DNA from 3 places in the Streptomyces sp. NPDC025618 genome. Region 2 is predicted to be linked to each of the others. Evidence: riboswitches for the same ligand, from Rfam matches in the RefSeq annotation. Region 2 holds a riboswitch; each other region holds the start of a gene.

Region 1 (3,267 bases), on a different contig from region 2:
ACCGACATCCAGCCGCCGCAGGGCTTCGCCGCCCAGACCGGCGCCGCGACCGTGATCCTCGCCTCCTCGCACATCGGCTTCGCCCTCTCCACCACCCAGGTCTGCTCCGGCGCGATCATGGGCTCCGGCCTCGGCCGCAAGGGCGGCGTGGTGCGCTGGTCGACCGCGGGCCGGATGGCCGTCGCCTGGTGCCTGACGCTCCCGGCCGCGGGCATCGTCGCCGGTGGCGCCGCGTTCCTCGCCGACCAGGGCGACTGGGGCGTCACCACCGTCGCCGTGCTCGGCCTGCTGGTGTGCGGCGCGATCTACGCCGCTTCCCGCCGCAAGCCGGTCACCCACGACAGCGTCAACGAGGTCCAGCCGGAAACGGCGGAGCCGGCCGGTGTGGTCACCGCCGCGCTCCAGGCCGTCGCCCCGCCGCCGGCCGGCCCCGTGACCGCCGCCCCGGTGGTCGCCGTCTCCTCCGAAGCCGGGCGCACCCCCGCCGCCGCGGCGAGCTAAGGAATCCACACCATGCACATCGACTGGGCAGCTCTCGGTCAGGTCTTCGGCGTCAGCGTCGTGGTGACCGTCGGATTGGTCGGCGTCTTCACGCTCGGGATCGTGGGCACGTCCCGCCCTGCGGGCGGGGCGGCTCCGGGGGGTCTGGCGCGGTCCGGGGCGTATGCGTGCTTTGCGCTGTGCGCGGCGGCTGTGGGGTACGGGATCTTTTTGATCGTGGGGTAGGTGGGTTGCCGCCTGCGGCGGGGCTTTTCCCCTACCCGCCCCTTCCCGAAACTGGGGCTGTCGCCCCAGACCCCGCAACACGGCTTCGCCGCGTTGCCCTCAAACTCCCCCAGCTACCGCTGGGAGGTGCCCCCAACGGGCTGAATATCAGCCCGTCCGGCGTTTGAGGACGCGCCCGCAGGGCGCTGGGGGTCCGGGGGTCTCCCCCGGTTTCGGGAAGGGGCGGGGCTGGGGCACAAGCCCGCCGCAGGCGCGGCGGACCCGCACCCGGCAACGGCCCCGCCACCAAAGCCCCGCTCACCCGCCCCCAGGGAAGTTGACGCCCGTTCACACCCCATGGTGGACTTCCGGGGCCAAACGGCGACAGCAGAGGAAGCCGGTGCGAGTCCGGCGCGGTCCCGCCACTGTCACCGGGGAGCGTCTCCCCCATCGGAGTGCCACGGCCCGCACTCGCGGGCGGGAAGGCCGGGGCGGCGTCGATCCGGGAGCCAGGAGACTCTGGTCGCCGGTCACGTCGAGCCAGGGCGCGGACCCTGAGTGAGGACACATCGCCATGTCCGGCTGCCGCCGACCATCCCGTTCCCCCGGATCCAGGTACCACGCGACGGCGGTCTGATCCGATGCGCGCCGATCACCTCGGTTTCGCCTGCGGTGCCACGCTCGGCTTTCTCGGCGACCTCGCTCTCGGCGACCCCCGCCGCGGCCACCCCGTGGCCGCTTTCGGACGTGCCGCGCAGGCCGTGGAGCAGCGGCTGTGGCGCGACCACCGCGGTCATGGCGCCCTGCACACGCTGCTGTGCGCGGGCGGCACCGTGGCCGCCGCCGGTGCGCTGGCCCGTGCCGTACGCCCCTCCCCCGCCGCCACGGTCGCCCTGACCGCCGCCACCACCTGGGCCGTGCTCGGCGGCACCTCGCTGGGCCGTGAGGCCCGCGCCATCGGGGGCGCGCTCGCCGTGGGCGACCTGGAGGTCGCCCGGGAGCGGCTGCCCCATCTGTGCGGGCGCGACCCCGAGGCGCTGGACGGTCCGCAGCTGGCCCGCGCCGTCGTGGAGTCCGTCGCGGAGAACACCTCCGACGCCGTCGTGGGCGCCCTCGTCTGGGGTGCGCTGGGCGGTGTTCCGGGGCTGGCCGGCTTCCGCGCCGTCAACACCCTGGACGCGATGGTGGGCCACAAGTCGCCCCGCTACCGCCGCTTCGGCTGGGCCTCGGCCCGGCTCGACGACGTCGTCGGCTGGCCCGGCGCCCGGCTCACCGCCGCCCTCGCCGTGCTCGCCGGGCCCGACCCGCGGGGCGCCTGGCGGGTGGCCCGGCGCGACGCGTCCCGGCACCCGAGCCCCAACGCGGGCCCGGTGGAAGCCGCGTTCGCGGGGGCGCTCGGTGTGCGCCTCGGCGGCACCCTCGCCTACAAGGGCCGCGTCGAGCACCGCCCCGTCCTGGGCGCGGAGAACCGCCCGGTGGAGGCCGCCGACATCGAGCGCGCCGTACGCCTCTCCCGGCGGGTGTCGCTGCTGGCGCTGGGCGTCGCGATCGGGGTGCGGGCCGCCGTCTCCCGGGGCCGTGCGGCGGGCAGCCTTTTCCCAGATCGCCTTACGAGGAGGAGCCGGTGACAGCGGACAAGGGCGGGCCCACGGGCCCGCTGGGCGGGGGCCTGCTCGTGGCCGGGACGACCTCGGACGCGGGCAAGAGCGTGGTGACCGCCGGGATCTGCCGGTGGCTGGTCCGCAAGGGCGTCAAGGTCGCGCCGTTCAAGGCGCAGAACATGTCGCTCAACTCCTTCGTGACCCGCGAGGGCGCGGAGATAGGCCGCGCGCAGGCCATGCAGGCCGCCGCGGCCCGGGTGGAGCCGTCGGCCCTGATGAACCCCGTGCTGCTCAAGCCCGGCGGCGACCGCAGCAGCCAGGTGGTGCTGATGGGCAAGCCGGTGGGCGAGCTCAGCGCGCGCGGGTATTTCGGGACGTCCGAGGGGTCGTCCCCCGGGGGGACACGGCACTGGGGGCGCCAGGAGCGGCTGTTCGGCACGGTGACCGAGTGCCTGGAGGAGCTGCGGCGCACCCACGACGCCGTGATCTGCGAGGGTGCGGGCAGCCCCGCCGAGATCAACCTGCGGCGCACCGACATCGTCAACATGGGCATAGCCCGGGCGGCGCGGCTGCCGGTCGTCGTGGTCGGGGACATCGACAGGGGCGGGGTGTTCGCGTCGTTCTTCGGTACGACGGCGCTGCTGTCCCGCGAGGACCAGGCGCACATAGCGGGCTATCTGGTCAACAAGTTCCGGGGTGACGTGACGCTGCTGGAACCCGGCCTGGAGATGCTGCGCGACCTGACCGGGCGGCCCACGGTCGGCGTGCTGCCCTTCGCCCACGGCCTCGGCATCGACGAGGAGGACGGCCTGCGGGTGTCGATGCGCGGCGCGGTGCGCGAGTCGGTGGTCGCCCCGCCGCACGGCGCCGACGTGCTGCGCGTCGCCGTGTGCGCGGTGCCGCTGATGTCGAACTTCACCGATGTCGACGCGCTCGCCGCCGAACCGGGCGTGGTCGTACG
Region 2 (3,267 bases):
GAGCCTGCTGATGACGCTCGCCATCCTGCCGATGCTCCTCTCGCGGCTGGTGCACCACGGTCCGCTGCCCCTGGCGATGACCCCGACCCTCTTCCTGGTGCTGGGCCCGCTGGGCCAGTCCGCGACGGCCGTGAACAACCTCGCCGACGCGGCGCCGGGAGCCGTCGCGGCCCCGTACGCGCACGCGATGTCCGCGTTCGGCGTGCTCTACGGCGTCCCGGTGATGGGCTTCGCGCTGCTGTGGCTGGCGCTGGCCACGGCCATGGTGGTGGGCGCGTTCCGGCGCGGGATGGGCTTCGGGATGACGTGGTGGGGCTTCACCTTTCCCATCGGCACCTGCGTCACCGGCGCCGCGGCGCTCGCCCGCCACACCCACCTGCACGCCTTCACCTGGCTGGCCGTCGGGCTCTACGCCCTGCTCGTCGCCGCCTGGGCGGTCGCCGCGACCGGCACCCTGCGGGGGCTGGTCAACGGCCGGCTGCTCGCAGCGCCGCGGCCAGCACCCGCGGCGCTTCGGTGAGCGAAGGGCCGTACCACGTGAGGTGACGGCCGCTGACCAGCGCGTACGGCAGCCCGGGGAACGCCTCCGGGCCGTCGTCGGCACTGAAGCGGTACGGCTCGTCCGGCAGGACGACCAGCTCGGCGCCGCACGAGGTCAACTCCTCCAGGGGCACGCGGGGATAGCGCTCCGCGTGCCCCGCGTACGCGTGCGCCACGCCGAGCCGGGCGAGGACGTCCCCGGCGAAGGTGTCCCGGCCGAGGACCATCCACGGCCGCCGCCACACCGGCACCACCGCCCGCACGGCGCGGCCCGTGGCCCGTACGTCCCGCCACGCCTCCTCGGCCTCCGCCAGCCACGCCGGCCGCTCCAGCCCGCACCCCGCCACCAGCACCCGTTCCAGCTCCGTGAACGCCTGCTCCAGCGTGCGCACTTCGGTGACCAGCACCCGCAGGCCCGCCGCGCGCAGAGCGGCGAGGTCGGGGGCGCGGTTCTCCTCCTCGTTGGCGAGGACGAGGTCGGGCGCGAGGGCGGCGATACGGGCCACGTCGGGGTTCTTCGTGCCGCCGATCCGCGTGACGCCGAGCCCGGCGGGGCGCTCGCACCAGTCGGTGGCACCGACGAGCAGCCCGGGCGCGCTGACGGCCACGGCCTCGGTGAGTGAGGGGACGAGGGACACCACGCGCCGTACGGCAGTGCGAATGGCCATGATCATAGAGTACGCCCGGGCGGCAACTCCTGTGACTATGCTGGCCGGTGCAGCTGGTTCGCCCCGTCCGCCAGTCGGGAGCGTCGCAAGAGGGAATCCGGTGCGAATCCGGAACTGCCCCGCAGCGGTGAGTGGGAACGAAAGCGGTCATACGCACTGGACGCCGTCCGGGAAGCGACCGCCGGTAGGTGACCGGCCCCTCGACGAGGGACCGGGGCGCGCCCGCGAGTCCGAAGACCTGCCACTGCCCGTATGCCCGCACGGGGTACGGACCGCACGAACTCCGGAGGAGAGTTCCGTGAAGCAGACGCATGTCGCACGTGTGAATCCCACGCTGCACGGCTATCCGCGGCAAGGCCCGGGCCGTGAGCTGAAGAAGGCCACCGAGAGCTATTGGGCCGGCCGCTTGGACGCGCGGCAACTCCTGGAAACGGCCGCCGCGTTGCGCGCCGCGGCCCGCGAGGAGCTGCGCGAGGCGGGCATCACCGAGGTGCCCACCGGCGACTTCTCGTTCTACGACCATGTGCTGGACACCGCCTGGGCGGTCGGCGCGGTGCCCGAGCGGCACCGGGCGGCGGCCACGACCGAGCTCGACGTCTATTTCGCCATGGCCCGCGGCACGGCGGACACGCCACCGCTGGAGATGACGAAGTGGTTCGACACCAACTACCACTACCTCGTACCGGAATTGGGACCGGATGCGCAATTCACGCCGGATTCCCGTAAGCAGGTCGGCGAATTCCGTGAGGCACGCGACGCGGGCTTCACGGCCCGGCCCGTGCTGCTGGGACCGATCAGCTTCCTGCTGCTGGCCAAGCCCGCGCCCGGCGCCGGTGCGGACTTCGAGCCGCTGACGCTCCTCGACCGGCTGCTGCCCGTCTACGCCTCGCTGCTCGCCGACCTGCGGGCGGCCGGAGCGGAGTGGGCGCAGCTGGACGAGCCCGCGCTCGTACAGGACCGGCCCCGGTCCGTGCTGAACGCCACCGCCCGCGCCTACCGCGAGCTCGGCGCGCTCACGGACCGTCCCCAACTGCTGGTCGCGTCCTACTTCGACCGGCTCGGCGACGCCCTGCCGGTGCTCGCCCAGGCCCCGGTCGAGGGGCTCGCGATGGACTTCACCGGCCCCGCGGCCGCCAATCTCGAAGAGCTCGCCGCGCTCGGCGGGCTCCCCGGCAAGCGGCTCATCGCGGGCGTCGTCGACGGCCGCAACATCTGGGCCGCCGACCTGGAGCGGGCGCTCTCCACCCTCGCCACCCTGCTCGGCCTGGTCGACCGGCTCGACGTCGCGCCGTCCTGCTCCCTGCTGCATGTGCCGCTCGACGTCACCGCCGAACGCGACCTCGACCCGCAGATCGCCCGCTGGCTCTCCTTCGCCCGCCAGAAGACGGCCGAAGTCGCCACCCTCGCAAGGGCGCTGAGCGAGGGCCGCGAGGCGGTGGCACCCCAGCTCGCCGCCAACCGCGCCGCCCTCGCCTCCCGCGCGGGCTCCGCGCTGACCCGCGACGCGGCCGTACGGGACCGCTGCGCGGCCGTCACCGCCGAGGACACCCGCCGCCCGCAGCCGTACGCGGAACGGGCCGCCGCCCAGCGCGCCCGGCTGGGCCTCCCGCCGCTGCCCACGACCACCATCGGCTCCTTCCCACAGACCGCCGAACTGCGCCGCGCGCGGGCCGATCTGCGCGCCGGGAAGATCACGGCCGAGGAGTACCGGGAGCGGATCGCCGCCGAGATCCGCGAGGTGATCGCCTTCCAGGAGAAGGCCGGCCTCGACGTGCTGGTGCACGGCGAGCCCGAACGCAACGACATGGTCCAGCACTTCGCCGAGCGGCTGAACGGCTACCTCGCCACCCGGCACGGCTGGGTGCAGTCCTACGGCACGCGCTACGTCCGGCCGCCGATCCTCGCCGGTGACGTCTCGCGGCCCGCGCCGATGACCGTCGAATGGACCCGCTACGCCCAGTCGTTGACCCAGCGCCCCGTGAAGGGCATGCTCACCGGCCCCGTCACCATGCTGTCCTGGTCCTTCGTCCGCGACGACCAGCCGCTCGCCGAGACCGCC
Region 3 (3,267 bases), on a different contig from region 2:
GGGGTGCCGGCCGGGGGAGTTCCGGTCCGCGTAGCCGTAGATCACCAGCCAGCCCACGAGCGCCACCAGGCTCGGCAGCGGGTAGAGCCACATGCGGTACGGGCGGCGCAGCCCCGGCTGCCGGCGGCGCAGCACCGACACCGCCACCACCTGGGCCAGCGCCTGGACGATCACCATCACGGTGGTGAGCAGCTGGATCAGCGTGGTGAGGTCCGTATGACGGCCGATCAGGAAGCCGATGCCGGTGATGACCCCCATCGACGCCAGGCCCAGCACGGGGAAGTGGTGGCGCGGGTGCAGGCGGCCGAAGGAGCGGAAGAAGACCTTGTCCCGCGCGGCGTCGTAGGGCACGCGGGAGCCGCCGAGGAGGCCGGTGAGGACGGAGGCGACGGCCGTGAGGAGGATCAGCACCGTGACCGTCCGGGCCGCGCCCTTGCCCCAGGCCGTCTCCAGGACCGCTGAGGCCACGGAGGAGTGCGCGGTGGCGTTCTCGTCGAGCATCTGCTTCCAGTCGACGACCCCCAGCGTGCCGATCTGGAGCAGCAGATAGATCGCCATGATGCCGAGGATGGAGTAGATGATGGCGCGCGGCATCGTGCGCCCGGGATTCTTGATCTCCGCGCCCATGTAGGCGGCGGTGTTGTAGCCGAGGTAGTCGTAGATGCCGATGGTCAGGCCCGCCGCGAAGCCGATCCAGAAGTGATTGGTCGTCAGCTCGAAGGCGTGGGCGGGGTAGGTGAAGGCGCGGTGCGGGCTGAAGTGGGTGAACGCCGCGACGATGACGAGGACGACCGAGGCGATCATCACCGCCCACAGCACCACGGTGAGCCGCGCGATGTTCTCGACCCGCCGCCACAGCGCCGCGACGATGGCCACGATGACCGCGAGCCCCACGAGGTCCCCGGTGGTCTGTCCCATGCCCGGCCACAGATAGCCGAGATACTGCACGAAGCCGATGATCCCCGTCGACATGCCCAGCGGGATGAACAGCATGGCCGTCCACACGAACAGGAACGGCATCAGCTTCCCGCTGCGGTACTGGAACGCCTGCCGCAGATACACGTAACTGCCGCCCGCCCCCGGCAACGAGGCCCCCAGCTCCGCCCAGATCAGCCCGTCGGCGAGCGCCAGCAGCGCGCCCGCGACGAACCCGATCACCGCCTGCGGGCCGCCGAACGCCGCCACCATCAGGGGGATGGTGACGAAGGGTCCGATACCGCACATCTGGCTCATGTTGATGGTGGTGGCCTGGAACAGCCCGATCCGGCGTACGAATCCGACCCCGTGCTCCGGTCCCTGCCCGGTGTCCGCCATGGGTGTGCCCTCTCTCTGCCGGACGGGGAGACCCGTCAACTGCACTGGTAGCACCGGCCCGCGGGGCACGTCCAGCATCGGCGCTCCGGAGCGGCGGTCGGGCCGGGAAAGCCCCGAGGAAGCTGTTGCCTGGCTATGGCAACTGCCACTTCTTTGCCACTCGTGCCGGTCAGGGCGTTAAGGTGGCCCGGCCGTGGTGCTCGGGAAGACCGGTGACGGACCCTCGTGGTCCCACTCCGGAGCGGCCCTCGCCACTGTGATCGGGGAGCTACCGTCCCGTTCCGCGCGCATCCCACGGGCGCGTGGAGCCACTGGCCGCAGCCGGCTGCCGGGAAGGCAGGGGCGGGCGCGAACGACCCGTAAGCCAGGAGACCGGCCACGGCATCTCACGAGAAGATCCACGAGGTGCTGGAGCGTGACCCGCAAGATGACCCTGCCCACCCGAACCCCCGCCGCGCCCGCCGCCGGCGGCCCGCCCGCCTTCCGCTGGCGCCGCCAGGACACCGTGCGCACCGCCGGCCTCCTGGGCGTCATAGCCGCCCTGCACGTCGTCGCCTTCGGCGTGCTCTACCTGCTCGTCGTCCCCGACCACTACACCGTGGACTCCAAGGTCTACGGCGTCGGCCTCGGCGTCACCGCCTACACCCTCGGCATGCGGCACGCCTTCGACGCCGACCACATCGCCGCCATCGACAACACCACCCGCAAGCTGATGGCCGACGGCAAGCGCCCGGTCTCGGTCGGCTTCTGGTTCGCCCTCGGCCACTCCAGCGTGGTCGTCGTCATGGCGGCGCTGGTGGCGGGCGGCACCCAGCTCGCCGGGAAGCTGATGGACGAGGACTCCACCACCCACCAGACCCTCGGCGTCGTCGGCACGTCGGTCTCCGGCGGCTTCCTCTACCTCATCGCCGCCCTCAACCTCGTCGCCCTCGCGGGCATCCTGCGCATCTTCCGCGCGATGCGCGAGGGCCGTTACGACGAGGCCGAGCTGGAGCAGCACCTGGACTCGCGCGGCTTCATGAACCGCGTCCTCGGCCGCTTCACCCGCTCCATCACCCGCCCCGGCCAGATGTACCCCCTGGGCTTCCTCTTCGGCCTCGGCTTCGACACGGCCACCGAGGTCACCCTCATGGTGATGGCGGGCAGCGGCGCGGCCGCCGGGCTGCCCTGGTACGCGATCCTGTGCCTGCCGCTGCTGTTCGCCGCGGGGATGAGCCTCTTCGACACCCTCGACGGCACGTTCATGAACTTCGCCTACCAGTGGGCGTTCTCCAACCCCGTCCGCAAGGTCTACTACAACCTCACCATCACCGGCCTGTCGATCGCCGTCGCCTTCCTCATCGGCACCATCGAGCTGGTCACCGTGCTGCACGACAAGCTCCATATGAACGACGCGGTCACCGGCTGGATCTCCGGCCTCAACCTCGACAACGTCGGCTTCGTCATCGTCGGCCTTTTCGTGGTGGTCTGGGCGGCGGCGCTCGCCTACTGGCGGTTCGGCAAGGTCGAGCAGCGCTGGGCGGCGCGCGCGGCCACGGCCACGAGCGAGACGGGCTGACGGCCGGCGCGGTTCTTACGGACCGGTGACAGGGCGGCGCCGGAACGGGCGCCCCGCGGCCCGCGCCCCTAACGTCGAGGTCATGCGCGTACTCGTCACCGGAGGCGCGGGCTTCATCGGCTCGCACATCGTCACCGCACTCACCGCCCGCGGCCACCGGCCCGTCGTCCTCGACGCCCTGCTGCCCGCGGCCCACCCCGAGGCACCGCCCCGGCCCGCCGGCGTCGAGTGGACCGGCGCCGACCTCCGCGACCGCGCGGCCGTGGCCGGCGCGCTGCGCGGCATCGACGCCGTCTGCCACCAGGCCGCGATGGTCGGCCTCGGCAAGGACTTCGCCGACGCGCCCGCCTATGTGGGCTGCAACGACCTCGGCACGGCCGTGCTCCTCGCGGAGA

What was found. A riboswitch is a leader RNA that binds a small molecule or an ion and turns the genes downstream of it on or off. The one in region 2 is predicted to bind cobalamin.
Region 1: another riboswitch for cobalamin. It lies ahead of ACZ4A5_RS24380 (cobalamin biosynthesis protein); the one in region 2 lies ahead of metE (5-methyltetrahydropteroyltriglutamate--homocysteine S-methyltransferase).
Region 3: another riboswitch for cobalamin. It lies ahead of nicT (Nickel transporter NicT); the one in region 2 lies ahead of metE (5-methyltetrahydropteroyltriglutamate--homocysteine S-methyltransferase).

Annotation. Positions count from the first base shown of each region.
Region 1 covers NZ_JBVHLW010000033.1:55,375-58,641, forward strand. The annotation lists gene ACZ4A5_RS24370 (inorganic phosphate transporter) at 1-501, shown strand, start outside; gene ACZ4A5_RS24375 (hypothetical protein) at 514-726, shown strand; cobalamin riboswitch at 1,097-1,224, shown strand; gene ACZ4A5_RS24380 (cobalamin biosynthesis protein) at 1,347-2,333, shown strand; gene ACZ4A5_RS24385 (cobyric acid synthase) at 2,363-3,267, shown strand, end outside.
Region 2 covers NZ_JBVHLW010000072.1:9,124-12,390, reverse strand. The annotation lists gene ACZ4A5_RS30845 (TDT family transporter) at 1-520, shown strand, start outside; gene ACZ4A5_RS30840 (helical backbone metal receptor) at 468-1,208, opposite strand; cobalamin riboswitch at 1,245-1,468, shown strand; gene metE (5-methyltetrahydropteroyltriglutamate--homocysteine S-methyltransferase) at 1,507-3,267, shown strand, end outside.
Region 3 covers NZ_JBVHLW010000021.1:87,542-90,808, forward strand. The annotation lists gene ACZ4A5_RS19110 (APC family permease) at 1-1,314, opposite strand, end outside; cobalamin riboswitch at 1,492-1,709, shown strand; gene nicT (Nickel transporter NicT) at 1,730-2,872, shown strand; gene ACZ4A5_RS19120 (NAD-dependent epimerase/dehydratase family protein) at 2,955-3,267, shown strand, end outside.